Regions from separate parts of the Brevibacillus sp. SIMBA_040 genome, predicted to be linked through region 2. Evidence: riboswitches for the same ligand, from Rfam matches in the RefSeq annotation. Region 2 holds a riboswitch; each other region holds the start of a gene.

Region 1 (5,328 bases), on a different contig from region 2:
TGCAAAACGAGGTGCAAGGCTCTCTACGAATTGGCTTCACCAGTTATTTTGGCCGCTACAAGCTTCCGCCTCTTTTAAAAGAATTTATCTATCAGTATCCGAAAATTGATATTAACGTGGACTCGGGACTAAGTTCAGAAATATTCGAGTTGTTATTAAGCGAAGATATACATGTGGCGATTATACGAGGAGATTACAAGTGGTTTGACCAAAAGCATCTGATTGACGAAGAGCGAATCTGCGTCATTTCCAATGAAGACATTCGGTTAGATCAACTGCCTCAATTGCCGCGAATCATTCCCAAAATAGAACGAAAGGCAGCACACAAATACAAAAACTATACGTACTCCTCTCTGCACCAAACCATCGAAAGCTGGTGGAACGAACGATTTTTCGCTCCCCCCAACATTACGATGAAAGTGGACAGCTACGAAACCTGTACGGAAATGGTCAAAAATCAGTTGGGATACGCCATTGTCCCCAGCGTCTTTGTGAAGCCCGAGGACGGATTGTACTGCATGGACCTGAGCACATTAGACGAACAAGCTATCACTCGAAAAACATGGATGCTCTACCGGAAGGCTTCCTTGCACTTGAATGTCGTTGATCGATTTGTTGAGTATTTGAAAGAGCATTATGTCAGGGAATAGCCTTTTCATCGACTAGACTATGTTTCATCCCCTATGTAAGATATGATATAACGCAAACCAGATTTTTAAGAGGTGGTAGAAGAAAATGAACGATGTAGCAGCCAAATTCGCTAGACCGCAACTGGCAGATTGTATCCCAGACCTCGTTGCTTTTTCCAGAGGGGAAAAGAAAGCGACGCTCTTTATCCGCAATGGAAGCTTGGTAAACGTCGTGTCAGGGGAAATTTTATCGGATATTTGTGTCGCTGTCGTTGGCACGCGTATCGCATATGTTGGGCCATTTGTAGAAGGCATGATTGATGACGCTACACGTGTCATTGAGGCAAACGGAAAATACATTGCCCCCGGTCTGTTGGACGGGCATTGTCATATTGAAAGCAGTATGTTGTCCGTCACACAATTTGCCAATGCGGTACTCCCGCTCGGAACGACTGGCGGCTTTTTTGATGCGCATGAAATTTCGAACGTACTTGGTCTCCCCGGCTTGCGCATTATGCTGGACGAAGCACGCCAAACACCAATGGCGGCTTATATGCAAGTAGCTTCTTGTGTTCCATCTACGAATCCGACCTTTGAGACAGCTGGTGCAGAATTCGGGCCCGCTGAAGTGGCGGAAGCACTGAGCTGGGGACCAGACATGATTGCGCTCGGAGAGGTCATGAACTTCCCGGGTGTCGTCTATGGTGATCCCAAAATGATTGGGGAAATTCAAGCTACGTTGCGGGCTGGGAAAGTCGTAGATGGACATTATACCTGGCCGTCCAACGATCCACGACTGTCTGCCTATGCTGCCGCTGGTGTTTCTGGCGATCATGAGTGTGTGACAAAGGAAGATGTCGCGAATCGCGTGCGCCTCGGCATGTACGCAAAAATGCGCCGTGGTTCTGCCTGGCATGACGTAGCTGCTACGATCAAAGCGCATACCGAGCAAGGACTCGATTCCCGGCGCATGATGCTAGTTTCGGATGACCGTATTTGCGATTCGTTAAAAGAAGAAGGCCACATGAATTTTATCGTGAGACATGCCATTTCTCAGGGAGTAAAGCCAGTGACTGCCTTCCAGATGGCAACCCTCAATACGGCTGAGCGCTTTGGTGTAGCAAGAGATGTCGGTTCGGTTACACCTGGCACGATTGCGGATATTATTTTGCTCGACGGGAATTTAGCGGATGTGAATGTCGTGATGACCATTGCCCGTGGCGAGGTCGTTGCGGAAAATGGCGCCATGACGGTAGAACTGGCCGCTTTTGATTATCCCGATTATGCGATCAACTCAGTAAAGCTCACCCCTGAGCTTACTCCTGCCAGCTTCCACATCCAGACACCGAATCAATTCGGAACGATCAAAACGCGTGTTGCGATGGTGAGAGAAAACCATGTAGAAACCGAGGAAATATTCGCCGAGGTTCCAGTGAAAGACGGACTGCTAGCTATTACTCCTGAGAGCACATTGTGCAAAATGGCTATCTTTGAGCGTCACGGGAAAACAGGAGGCTCTGCTATCGGGATCGTTGGCAACGTCGGATTCGACCAGCCCGCTGCGATTGCCATGACGGTTGCACATGACTGCCACAATGTCCTCGTCATCGGAAACGACGACGAACAAATGGCGAGAGCAGCCAACGCCGTGATCAGCATGCAGGGAGGAATTGCGATCGCGTCTTCCGGCAACGACCTGGTCGAGCTGCCGCTGCGTCTTGCCGGCTTGATGTCGACTGAGCCTTACGAGACTGTCGTGGAGCAATCGATGGCGATCAGCCGTGCACTTGCTTCGGCTGGCTGCACGATGAATTACGCATTTATGACGCTATCCTTGCTCGCTCTCGTCGTCATCCCTACCCTCCACATTTCGGATACCGGGTTGATTCGTATCTCGGATGCTGGCTTTGAGAAAGTCTCCCTTTTTGTTGAATAAGCCATGCGTAAATACGTCTATTACAAGGACAGCAGGGGCCTCAATCTCCCTGCTGTCTTTTTATTACGTTTTACTTAAATAGCTGATGAATCTAGCAAGATATATTTTAAATAGTTTCTTAATTCATAATTTTTGTTTGACTTTCATCTATCCAATCATTAATATGTAAGGGACACATATGAAAAACATAAGCGGTTGAGTATTGTGGGAGAGACTGGACGTAATGTTCGGCACCGAAGGAGCAAGTCCTGATCATAGGGCAAATCTCTCAGGTAAAAGGACCACAATAGGACGCATCTCTGGAGAGAGCCTTCGCGGCCACCAAAGGAGTTATACTCTCAGGTAAAAGGACAGAGAAAATGGGACTACTCCTATTTTTCTCTGCCTTTTTTTGTACTTTCAAAAACTTCACTTACGATAACGCGATAACGGATGAAAGTATCAGTGAAAGATAGGAATCACTCAATCAAAAGGGGGGTTACATGCATCACTCGCATCAAAAGACCCGAGCAAATGTAGGGACTAAGTCATTTCTTATTAAACTAAATTTTTGTTATATTCAAATTTGTAAGCGTTTTTTCCAATAAAAATCAGACAGAAAAATAACTTTTATTGGAAATTTAATTTGCAATTCACTGATTTATATTTATTATTAACATATATAAAATCATCTTAATTGCAAACTGCTTACACAAACGAGAAAGTGGGGGATCATATGCAAGAACAAACACTAGAAAGAGGTCTGAAAAACAGACACGTACAATTAATCGCGATTGGTGGAGCTATTGGTACCGGATTATTTCTCGGCGCAGGTAAATCCATTCATTTAGCTGGGCCTTCTATTTTATTTGCCTACCTAATTACCGGGATTATTTGTTTTTTAATTATGCGCGCTCTAGGAGAGCTGCTTCTATCGAATTTGAACTATCATTCTTTCGTTGATTTTGTAAAAGACTACTTGGGAAACATGGCAGCATTCGTCACTGGCTGGACGTACTGGTTTTGCTGGATATCGATTGCCATGGCTGACTTGACCGCAGTTGGACTCTATACCCAATACTGGTTCCCAGAAGTACCACAGTGGATGCCAGGATTAATCGCACTTGTCGTTTTGCTCATCATGAATCTGGCAACGGTCAAGCTTTTTGGTGAAATGGAATTCTGGTTCGCGTTAATCAAGGTTATTGCGATTCTCGGTTTGATTGTGGTTGGACTCTTCATGATTATCAAAGGGTTCTCTACTAATTCAGGTCCATCGAGCTTCACCAATCTCTGGAGCCACGGAGGTATGTTCCCGAATGGGATAAACGGCTTCCTTCTCTCATTCCAGATGGTCGTGTTTGCGTTCGTTGGGATTGAGCTCGTCGGACTGACAGCCGGTGAAACCAAAGACCCTGAAAAAGTAATTCCGAAAGCAATCAACAACATCCCGATCCGCATCCTGATTTTCTACATCGGGGCACTGATCGTGATCATGAGTATTTATCCATGGAGCGCCATCGTTCCAACAGAAAGTCCGTTTGTCCAAGTATTCGCGGTAATCGGTATCGCTGCAGCTGCTGGAATCGTTAACTTCGTCGTGCTCACATCGGCAGCTTCGGCATGTAACAGCGCCATCTTTAGTACAAGCCGGATGGTTTTCTCACTGGCGAAAGAGAAAAATGCACCTGTCCCATTTACAAAGCTGACAGCAGGAAAAGTCCCTTCCAATGCACTGTTCTTTTCCACGATTGTCATCCTGATTTCTGTCATATTGAACTATGTCATGCCTGAGGGCGTATTTACCCTCATCACAAGCGTATCAACGGTTTGTTTCCTCTTTATCTGGGGAATTACCGTCATCTGTCACCTGAAATACCGGAAAACAAGACCGGATCTGGCAGCAGTAAACAAATTCAAGCTACCCTTGTTTCCTTTCTCCAACTACTTGATTCTTGCTTTCCTCGCGTTTATTCTCGTCGTTCTGGCACTGGCAGAAGACACGCGTGTGGCGCTGTTCGTCACTCCGGTATGGTTTATTATGCTGGTAGCGATTTATAAAATGCGCAAGCCAAACGCTGATCAAATCAATCATAATAACGTAGCGGATAACAAATCTGTAAGCTAGAAAAAACGCAAGCATCCCGCTTTCACTTGAAATGGTGAGAGCGGGATGTTTTTGTTTTGGAACTTTTCTTTCCTAAATCTGTACCGATACAGATAGTCTTTTTCTTCATTGAAGCCGCCTCTCGCTCGACTTACGATGAAGTCAAGGCGCCTGCACCTCTGAATAGCTTTCACATCTATCAACTCATTACCATCTAAAAAGCGAGGACCTTTCGTATGAATACAATCAATTATTTGCTCTTGCTCGGTATCGGAATCATCTGGGGCTCGCAGTTTTTCTTTGTCGATTTAGTCATCGGCTCTATCACGCCCGTTACGCTCGCCGCGTACAAAGCCATACTTGGCACTGTCACTCTAGCCATCCTCCATTTGTTCAATGGAAAAAAAGAAAAACGGTCAGCTGGCCGCCTTGGTCGAAAAGTGTGGAGCTTATTTATTTGGATTGCACTGCTTGAGGCTGTTATTCCTTTCATTTTGATCGGCTGGGGGCAGCAGTACATCAATAGCAGCACAGCTTCCATTTTGCTTGGCACGGTGCCGATTTTCACCCTGATTTTCATGAAAATAGCAGCACCACGAGAAAAGCTTTCACCCTGGAAAAGGGTCAGTATTTTCATCGGCTTTGGGGGCTTGTGCCTGCTGTTTGGCCCTACCCTT
Region 2 (5,328 bases):
TGCACGTAAAAAGTCGAGGATTCGCCCACCGGAGGACCGATATTCGTCAAGCGTCTGCGGCTGTTCGACAAAGGTGCTGGCAGGTGAGACCGCAGGAACAGACGGGACATTATTTTCGACAGTCACTTCTTGTGCCTGGGCTTCTTCCTCTTCTTCTGCACTTTCTTTTGATGCATCGTCCTCAGCAGGGGGTTCGCGCCGCGCCAGTTCCTCGTAATACGCAGCAAGAATAGCCAGTTCTTCCGTCAAGCGCTCCCGTGCTTCCTCAGCCCACTTTTGATCTTCTTTTTCCAACACACTACTGACTTCCTGCTTTGCCATCTCCAGCGCTTGCTCAATGCTTATCCTCCGGTCCAACGTGTAAAAGTAATCCGGGATGGCGGGTGTGAGCGACAACTGAAACAGGAAGGAGGTAAAATCGTGTACGATCCGCGGGTTATGCAGGTTAATCCCCAGATACAATAAAATATCGCGCTTCTTGTCACACAGAAGTGATAGTTTGAGATTCAGTCCAAGCCATGGAACGAGTGGGGCAGAACGACGTTTCCCACCTGCTCCCAGCGCCAGCGGGCTTTGCTCGTACATACAGAGAAATCGCCCGTGCTTTTTCGTTGAATCGAAAATTTGCTGCATCCGCGCTGCTCCCAAATGCATATGCTCGGCACGTACTCCATCCGGCATGCGATCAGGGTTGAAGGCAAATGTCAGCACCAGAGGCTGATAGGCGAGATTCATTTTTTCCACCCAGCTCCAGTAAAATGGGCGATTGCCGATGTCTTTATCTACTTCTACCGGCAGCTTCACAGTGAAATAATCGGGATGTGTTTCTACAATATGAGCCGAAAAAGTGGCAAGATAGCGTTCGATGAATTGCCGCACCTGTTGCTGTTGCATGAGCGAGCCTCTCTTTTCTTGTTTTAGAGTGCGTGCTTATGTTCGTTTATTGATCGGCAGCTTCCGTTAATGGAGTCTCTGATCGTGTTTGCCGCACCGCACGTATAGCATGGCCCATATTGTCCAGCTTCAGGGCCATTTCTTTATTGGAGTGTGAATCCATAATGATTTGAATCAGATTTTCCTCCAGTGACTGGCTCAGGCTAAGCCGCTCCACAATATCGTCCAGCTCACCGATGACCATTTCAAATAAATCAATTTTTTCATAGAGCAAGCTCAGGATGTTTTCCTCGATCGTGCCGATTGTCGACATGTTGTAAATATGCACATCCCGTTTTTGACCCAAACGATGTACACGACCGATTCGCTGCTCGACACGCATCGGATTCCACGGAAGATCGTAATTGATTACCTGATTACAAAACTGGAGATTGATACCTTCACCGCCAGCCTCTGTCGCGATTAATACTTGCGCACGATTTTGGAACAAATCCGTCATCCAGTCTTTTTTACTGCGCTTAAATCCGCCACGAAACGGTACGGAGGTAATACCGTGATCATGCAAATATTTTTGCAAGTAGTTTTGGGTGGCGCGATATTCTGTGAAAATGATGACCTTGTCATTAATTTGTTGAATCAGCTCAACGGTTTTTGCTGCTTTGGAATGCGTCTCGATTTTTTTAATCATCTCGACCAGATGGATGATTTGCTCGCGTAGCGGGGAATCCTCCGCCATTCTTTGATGCATGTTGTACAGTGTCATGAACGAGGCTTCCTTGCTGGAACAGACCTCGCGCTGTAAGGTGATGAGTGCAAGCGAATTGAAGCCGCCGATGCCAGACTGGTACTGTTCACGAACAAAGCGGGTGACACCATCATAGAGGGCCAATTCCTCCGCTGAAAGCTCTATCGGAATCGACTGTACGCGACGACTCGTAAACTGGATGCCGCCGTCACTGCGCTTGTTTCGGATCATCACCTTCTCAATTTCCTCACGCAGCTTGTCGCTGTTTTTGGATTGGCGCTTGCCTTCCACATAATTGGAGGAAAAAGAGGTTGTGTGGCCGAGATGACCGGGCTTTAGCAAATTGATCAGATTGTACAGCTCATCCATCTCGTTTTGAATCGGAGTTGCGGTTAGCAGCAAACAATATTTTTTGCGGATTTCCTTTACAAATTGATAGTTTCGGGTTCGCTTGTTTTTGAGCTTGTGTGCTTCATCGATGATGAGCATGTCGTAATCGATGTCTAGCACGTGACGGCGATGAGGATCACGCTTGGCGGTGTCGATCGAAGCGACGACGACCTCATGCTGACGCCACATATACTCTTTTTTCTGGGCGACGGCAGGAATCCCGAATTTTTGCTGTAGTTCTTTCGTCCATTGAATGACGAGGGATGCAGGAACGAGGATGAGAATTTTTTTGGCCAGCCCGCGAACCATGTACTCTTTCATGATCAAGCCAGCTTCGATCGTTTTTCCCAGCCCTACCTCATCTGCGAGAATGGCTCGTCCACGCATGTCTAAAAGCACACGCTCAGCCGTATGAAGCTGATGCGGAAAGGGGGATAAGAGAGGTAAATACTTCAGGCATTGCAGCTGGTCAAACTCACGAACAGCCATGGCCTCCTCTGCTTCCAAAGCGAGCTTCCACAGCTCCCATTTGTCCCAGGGCCCATCCTGCTGCAGACGTTCAGAGAGCGGATCAATCCAGCTCGTATCAAATGAAACAGGAACATTCGGCATATTGGTTACTCCTTTGCGTAGCTCTGCCATAACTTTCAAGTCATTATCTAAAAAGCTTAACGTTTTTTATATGGGATATCATTTTGTTAAGTATTTCTTAATCTGACTGTTAATTTGTATATTTTCAACTGCTTGCTCTCGTGGTAGGATAAAGGAGAAAGTTCCTTTCCTAGTATGGAAAAGTTATCAATAACTTATGTATGACCATCTAACCACCGCGAATGATAGTAGCAGGGAGAGACTGCGAGCACCACTGCAGCGCCGAAGGAGCAAGCCGGAAACGGTGAATCTCTCAGGCAAAAGTACCTCTACTGGACGCAACTCTGGAGAGAGCTCGCAAGGAGCCACCAAAGGGGAAACTTGCAAGTGAGGAGAACCCCGACTCACTTGATTCGCAAGGTAACTCTCAGGTACCAAGGACAGAGGAGGAAAAATGGGCACCCTTATTTTGGTGTACCGTTTTTTCGACTCTGTCTTTTTTGTACTGGTAGGAATGAGAAATTTCTATCCGGTATAAGCGCAGCCGCGGCTCCGCCACACGTGGCGTAGCCAGGTTTTCTAGTTCAGGGGGAAAAATGCCATAACGCATGGTTAACAGGAGGTGCCACACATGTCCAATCTGAAGCGAACGCCTTTGTTCGATTCATATGCAAAGTATGGCGGAAAGACAATCGACTTCGGCGGATGGGAATTGCCTGTGCAGTTCTCAAGTATTGGCCAAGAGCACGAGGCGGTACGGACAAAAGCTGGTCTGTTTGATGTTTCCCACATGGGAGAGGTGGATGTAAAAGGGGAGAATGCTCTCGCTTACCTCCAGCACGTTACGACAAATGACGTGTCCAAACTCGCAGTAGGGCAAGCACAATACAGTGTTCTATGTTATCCAGATGGCGGGACCATTGATGATCTGCTCGTATACAAATACGCAGATGACCATTACCTGCTTGTTATTAATGCTGGAAATATTGACAAAGACTACGCCTGGTTGCAGGAGCATTTGATTCCAGGTGTGACCATTGAAAATATCTCTCCACAAACGGCTCAAATTGCGATTCAAGGCCCACTGGCTGAATCGATTTTGCAAAAACTGACGACGACAGATTTGTCCCAAATCGGGTTTTTCCGCTTTGAGCGTGATGTCGTCATCGATGGCATTTCGGCACTTGTATCTCGCACAGGATACACGGGTGAAGACGGATTTGAAATTTATTTAGACGCAGATACAGCGGTCAAACTGTGGGATTCCCTGCTTCTCGCAGGACAGGAAGACGGCCTTCTACCATGCGGACTCGGTGCGCGTGACACGCTGCGTTTTGAAGCAAAGCTGCCACTCTACGGACAAGAGCTGAGCAAGGACATTACTCCGATCGAAGCGGGTATTGGCTTTGCGGTGAAGGTAGATAAAGAAGTAGCGTTCATCGGTCAGGAAGCCCTGAAGGCACAAAAAGAAAACGGTGCGCCTCGCAAACTGGTCGGTATTGAAATGATCGACCGCGGAATTCCGCGCACGCACTATCCTGTATACGCAGGAGAAGAGCTCATCGGTGAGGTGACTACAGGTACACAGTCGCCAACCTTGAAAAAGAACGTCGGTCTCGCACTCGTAAAAACCGAGCACGCGGCTATTGGTACGCAGCTCGAGGTAGAAATTCGAGGAAAACGTTTAAAGGCAGAGGTTGTTGCTGCTCCGTTCTACAAACGTCCAAAAAACTAAGCTGTAACCACCAAACATCCTATTAGAGGAGGACAACGTTCGTGAAATACCGCTACCTGCCACAAACCGATCAGGACAAGCGCGAAATGCTGGAAACGCTTGGAATTACCAGCATCGATGAGCTGTTCGCTGACATCCCTGAGGAAGTACGCTTCAAAGGTGCACTCCATATTCCAGAAGCACTGTCTGAGCCTGATCTGGTGAAGTACTTCACACGTCTGGCCAATCAAAACGTAAATTTCAGTACACATGTAAACTTCCTCGGTGCAGGGGTGTATCAGCACTACACACCGAGTACAGTGAATCATATGCTCTTGCGCGGTGAGTTCTTCACGGCTTACACACCGTACCAGCCTGAAATCAGCCAAGGCGAGCTACAAGCTATTTTTGAATTCCAGACAATGGTATGTGAGCTGACTGGCATGGAAGTAGCGAACTCCTCGATGTACGACGGAGCGACTTCTTTGGCGGAGGCAGCAATGATGGCTGCTGGTCACACAGGCAAAAAACGTGTGATCGTCTCTCGCGCTGTCCATCCTGAAGCACGTGGCGTGCTGAAAACCTACGCATATGGTCAAAATGTTGAGCTGGTAGAAGTAGGTACGAACAGTGACGGTGTCACCGATCCTGCTGCATTAGAAGCACTCATCGATGATAATACGGCGGCAGTTATTGTTCAGTATCCAAACTTCTTCGGTAACGTAGAAGATCTGGCTGCGATTGAGCCGATCGCACATGGAAAAGGTGCTCTCCTGATTGCTTCATCCAATCCACTCTCACTGGGCGTATTGGAAGCACCAGGCAAGCTTGGAGCTGACATCGTGGTAGGAGACATGCAGCCATTCGGTATCCCGGCATCCTTTGGTGGACCACACTGCGGTTACTTTGCAACAACAACCAAGCTCATGCGCAAAATGCCAGGTCGTATCGTTGGTCAAACCAAGGATGAGAACGGCAAGCGTGGGTTCGTGCT
Region 3 (5,328 bases), on a different contig from region 2:
GTGAAAGCGATCGGCGGCAAGATTCTTTCCTTGAGAACCTGATAGCCACCATGAGGACCGACTTCCGAATAAAGGGGCACGCCGAGCTCGCTCAGCTCCTGCAAATCTCGCAGGATCGTTCGCGTGGATACGCCAAACTCCTGAGCAAGCTCCTTGACGGTGAATTTCCGTTTGCGATTGACGGTCAGCATGAGTTCCAGCAGTCTCTTGGATTTTGGCATGGATTTTACTGTACTCCCATTTTAATTATGACATGATCTGTCACTATTGTCTGATAGAGTGAAGAGGAAAGCAAGCCACACACGATACAGAAGAAAAAAAGGAGGAAATAACATGTCTCATCCCACAGACAATCATTTGGCGACAAGAAAATATTTTCAATCTGGTGATATCAAGCTATCCTACCTCGACTATGGGGGAGAGAGTCCAAATGTACTGCTTCTGCTGCACGGACATATGAATGATGCACGCACTTTTTCCGCATTTGCCGAGGCATTTCAAAAAGATTGGCGAGTAATTGGTTTGGATCAACGGGGCCATGGCTGGAGTGAGCATCCGCCACAAAAGGACTACACAAGAGAGAGCTACGTCAATGACATTCTAAGCTTGGTTCGTACAGAGCTTGGCGGGCGACCTGTGACGATCGTGGGACATTCCTTGGGCGGAGTCAACGCATACCAGTTTGCTGCACGCTACCCTGAATTGGTCAAAGCCGTTATTGTGGAGGACGTCGGTGCAGACATTTCAGTGGATATTTCTTTCGTGGAGCTGCTCCCCGAGCGTTCTGCTTCGCTAAAAGAATTGAGGGAATCTCTTGAACGTGTAGGTGTGCGAGCCATCGATTATTTTTCTGAGAGTGTATTTGAGGATGAAAAAGGGTGGGGGTTTCGTACAGATTTAAAAGGAATGAATATCTCTCAGAAAAACATTAATGGCAGCTGGTGGGAAGACTGGCTTTCCTCTACATGTCCAATCATGCTGATTCATGGTAAAAAAAGCTTTGTACTAGACGCAAAGCAAGCAGAGCTGATGGTATCGCGTAGACCAAACACAAAGCTGGAGACTTTTGAACAATGCGGTCACGGGGTTCATTCAGATGATCCTGACGGTTTTTATCAGGTAGTAAAAGCGTTTCTGGATGAGCAGGCAGCAGAATAATTATACCTTAGCGAATGTTGGGGAGAAGGGGGAGCAAGCCACTCTTTTCCCTTCTTATGTTCTGCTATTTTATAATGCCTGAATAATATTTTTTTTCAGAATTGACACGGATAAGATGGATGTGATTTACTTAATGAAAAGTTATCCATCAATTGAATAGCGGCGGATGATGATTGTAGGAGAGACTAAACAAACAGGTTTAGCACCGAAGGAGCAAGTCCCATAAAACCCTTGGGATCAATCTCTCAGGTACCAGATACTACAATTGGACGCACCTCTGGAGAGCGCTTGAAAAAGCCACCCAAGGGGAATACTTCGGGCTAGTTGGACGAAGTTAAACTCTCAGGTAAAAAGGACAGAGGAAAGGTAGAGTATCGTCACTCTATCTTTCTCCTGTCCTTTTTTGGTGTTCGTAAAAAAGGTTTAAGCGGAGGATGGCGCGATGGGAAAGGAGGCAGGGAACAAGAACATGGAGCTTACGGTGAAGGACGCTGCTCGCAGTGAACTCAGCAAGCTTAGCTTTCCACAGGACACTGCTCTGCGGATTGACGTAGTGATGTCGGGAGATTGTGGATGTGCTTTTTCCGTCCAGCTAGCGGTTGACGAATTGAGAAAAAACGATACGCTGGTCTACCAGAACAGGATTCCGTTCTGCATCGATCTTTTGACGAAGCGCAATTTGGGCGACGTATTGACGCTAGACTTTGATCCAGATCAGGGCTTTGCGCTGTCGAGTCCAGAGGAATTGTTTTCGGATCGGCTGCGCATTCGCACAAGCTGATCATACAAAGCGCATAAATAGAGAGAAATAAGTGGGGGAAAACCATGGCAGAGAACGGAGTAGTGGAGCAGCTTGATGTCCTGGTCATTGGCTCTGGTCCAGGGGGATATGTCGCAGCGATTCGAGCTGCTCAATTAGGTAAGCAAGTAGCGATTGTGGAAAAAGAAGCGGTGGTTGGCGGTGTTTGTTTGAACAAAGGCTGCATTCCTTCCAAGGCACTCATTTCGGTAGCACATCAGTACGAAGCGACAACGCATTCCCAGGAGATCGGATTGCAGGTAGCGGGAGTCAGCGTCGACTTTGCCAAAGTGCAGGAATGGAAGCAAAGTGTGATCGATAAATTAACAGGTGGCGTCAAGTCGCTGCTCAAAGGAAACAAGGTCCAGCGAATCCAGGGCGAAGCGAGGCTCGTGGGCGACGATCTGGTACAGGTGATAAACGGAGAAGAAACGAGTCTTTACCGCTTTGCACATTGTATCCTCGCTACTGGCTCCAGACCGATTGAGCTAAAAGCTTTCCCGTATGAGGGACGGATTCTTTCTTCTACGGAAGCGCTTACGCTCACGGAAATTCCGAAAAGCCTGGTTGTGATCGGTGGAGGCTATATCGGAATCGAGCTGGGACAGACGTATGCCAAGCTCGGTGCCAAAGTAACGATTCTCGAGGGATCGGACTCGATTTTGCCTGGGTTTGAGAAAGAAATGTCCCGCTTCGTAGGACGAAAGCTAAAGAAGCTGGGCGTAGAGGTGCATACGGGAGCGATCGCCAAAGAAGCGCAGCAAACAGCAGCTGAGGCCACGATTACGTATGAAGTGAAAGGTGAGCTGCATCAGGTATCATCAGAATATTTGCTGATTACAGTAGGCAGACGCCCGAACATCGATCAGCTCGGACTTGAAACGGTAAATATGAAATTGACTGAGCGTGGTTTCATCCAGGTAGATCAGCAGTGCAAAACGAGCGTGCCCAACATTTATGCGATTGGCGATATCGTAGAAGGTCTGGCCTTGGCGCATAAGGCATCCTACGAAGGCAAAATCGCCGCAGAAGTCATTGCTGGCCTGGACAGCTCCGTCAGCTATAAAACGATACCTGCTGTCGTCTTCTCAGATCCGGAGATCGCAAGTGTCGGTCTGAATGAGACGGAAGCCAAAAACCAGGGCTATACGGTTTCGATTGGGAAATTCCCGTATGCTGCAAACGGGCGGGCACTTTCCCTGAATGCGGGAGACGGATTTGTGAAAATCATCGGAGACAGCGAAACAGGTGCAATCCTGGGAGGACAAATCGTTGGACCAGAAGCATCCAACCTGATCGGAGAAATTGGTCTGGCGATTGAAAAAGGGCACAAGCTGCAAGACATTGCTCATACGATCCATGCGCATCCAAGCTTGGGCGAGATCATCATGGAGGCAGCAGAAGGAGCACTTGGGCAAGGGATTCACCAGCTGAGCCGATAGATAGTCTGAGCAGTTGCTTTTGGCAAGAATGACAAAATTTCATATGGCGGATGATGATTGTAGGAGAGACCAGATGCTTTGACTGGCACCGAAGGAGCAAGTCCCAAAAATCCTTGGGATTAATCTCTCAGGTAAAGAGTACTACAATTGGACGCACCTCTGGAGAGCGCTTGAAAAAGCCACCCAAGGGGAACGCTTCGACAACAGCCTGCTGTTATGCACACAGGAACGAGCGCCGAAGCTAAACTCTCAGGTAAAAAGGACAGAGGAAAGGTAGATTACACGTTAATCTATCTTTCCTTCGTCCTTTTTTGTATTCCAAAAACACGAGGAAAGGTAGCAAATAGGAGGAGCGTTCATGAGTTTGCAGGATCGTGACTTTGAAATTTTTTCGGCCATTGAAAATGAAAACAAGCGGCAGCATCGGACGCTGGAGCTGATCGCATCGGAAAACTTTGTCAGCGAAGAAGTCATGCAAGCGATGGGCTCAGTACTGACCAATAAATACGCAGAGGGCTACCCGGGCAAACGTTACTACGGTGGCTGCGAGCATGTAGATGTGGTTGAGCAGCTCGCGATTGATCGCATCTGCGCCTTGTTCGGTGCCAAGTACGCGAATGTTCAGCCTCACTCTGGCGCACAAGCCAATACAGCGGTCTTTTTCTCTCTGCTTCAGCCGGGCGACACGATCATGGGCATGAATCTTTCTCATGGTGGGCACTTGACCCACGGAAGTCCGGTTAGCCTGTCGGGGAAATGGTTCAACGTAGTGGCTTACGGTGTGAGAGAAGACAATCATCTGATCGATTACGACGAGGTAGAAGCGACAGCACTTCGCGAGCGCCCGAAGCTGATCATTGCCGGAGCAAGCGCCTATCCCCGCCAGATTGATTTCGCCAAATTCAAAGAAATCGCGGACAAAATCGGAGCCAAGTTCATGGTGGACATGGCACATATCGCAGGTCTCGTAGCAGCTGGGTTGCATCCATCTCCTGTTCCCTATGCGGATGTGGTGACGAGCACGACGCACAAAACATTGCGTGGTCCACGCGGCGGCATCATTCTGACCAACGACGAGGAAATTTTCAAAGGAATCAACAAGGCGATTTTCCCTGGGATTCAGGGCGGTCCGTTGATGCATGTGATCGCAGCAAAAGCAGTTTCCTTTAAAGAGGCACTGCAGCCGAGCTTTAAAACCTACGCAGAAAATGTTGTCAAAAATGCTTCCACATTGGCTGCTACCTTGCTCCAAGAAGGCGCGACATTGGTGTCTGGCGGAACAGATAATCATCTCGTGCTTTTGGATGTACGCCCATGGGGATTAACAGGTAAGGAAGCGGAGGCTCTATTGGAGGAAGCAGGCATCACTGTTAACAAAAATACGATTCCGTACGAAACAGCCAGTCCTTTTGTGACGAGCGGTGTACGTATCGGTACAGCGGCGGTTACCACTCGCGGCATGAGAGAGCAGGAAATGCAAGTGATTGGACGCGCAATCGCTACCGTATTGAAGGCAAAAGGCAACGCTGCTGTCAGCGAGCAGGTACGTGAGCGAATCGGCAAGCTTTGCGAGGCGTATCCCTTGTATGAAAAGATCGCAGTCCAGTAGGTAGGAGGCACAACCATGGTATACAATAGCTGCTTTGATATTATCGGTCCGATCATGGTAGGTCCGTCCAGCTCTCATACAGCGGGAGTGGTATGGATCGGAAAGTTTGTTTATGACTTTCTCGGAGGAGAACCGGAAGCAGTACAAATCATTTTCTACGATTCATTCTCGGAGACCTACAAAGGGCACGGAACGGATAAAGCAGTCATTGGCGGCTTGCTCGGTATGGACACCGATGACAAGCGAATCAGGGATGCCATCGAGATCGCATCAGTGCGCAACGTAGCATTTACCTTCGCATGTGAAGGGGAGTGCCCTTA

Evidence for each region. A riboswitch is a leader RNA that binds a small molecule or an ion and turns the genes downstream of it on or off. The one in region 2 is predicted to bind glycine.
Region 1: linked by a shared signal. The riboswitch ahead of SB752_RS06930 (amino acid permease) and the one ahead of gcvT (glycine cleavage system aminomethyltransferase GcvT) in region 2 are both predicted to bind glycine.
Region 3: linked by a shared signal. The riboswitch ahead of SB752_RS07120 (iron-sulfur cluster biosynthesis family protein) and the one ahead of gcvT (glycine cleavage system aminomethyltransferase GcvT) in region 2 are both predicted to bind glycine.

The regions. Positions count from the first base shown of each region.
Region 1 covers NZ_JAWRXI010000003.1:269,321-274,648, reverse strand. Annotated here, with positions in the region: gene SB752_RS06940 (LysR substrate-binding domain-containing protein) at 1-650, shown strand, start outside; gene SB752_RS06935 (adenine deaminase) at 736-2,565, shown strand; glycine riboswitch at 2,761-2,859, shown strand; glycine riboswitch at 2,862-2,922, shown strand; gene SB752_RS06930 (amino acid permease) at 3,281-4,672, shown strand; gene SB752_RS06925 (DMT family transporter) at 4,888-5,328, shown strand, end outside.
Region 2 covers NZ_JAWRXI010000002.1:526,839-532,166, reverse strand. Annotated here, with positions in the region: gene SB752_RS05605 (YqhG family protein) at 1-894, opposite strand, end outside; gene SB752_RS05600 (DEAD/DEAH box helicase) at 941-2,641, opposite strand; glycine riboswitch at 2,863-2,959, shown strand; glycine riboswitch at 2,960-3,074, shown strand; gene gcvT (glycine cleavage system aminomethyltransferase GcvT) at 3,252-4,355, shown strand; gene gcvPA (aminomethyl-transferring glycine dehydrogenase subunit GcvPA) at 4,397-5,328, shown strand, end outside.
Region 3 covers NZ_JAWRXI010000003.1:307,896-313,223, forward strand. Annotated here, with positions in the region: gene SB752_RS07110 (helix-turn-helix transcriptional regulator) at 1-221, opposite strand, end outside; gene SB752_RS07115 (alpha/beta fold hydrolase) at 334-1,158, shown strand; glycine riboswitch at 1,325-1,430, shown strand; gene SB752_RS07120 (iron-sulfur cluster biosynthesis family protein) at 1,601-1,939, shown strand; gene lpdA (dihydrolipoyl dehydrogenase) at 1,984-3,399, shown strand; glycine riboswitch at 3,450-3,553, shown strand; gene glyA (serine hydroxymethyltransferase) at 3,758-5,008, shown strand; gene SB752_RS07135 (serine dehydratase beta chain) at 5,024-5,328, shown strand, end outside.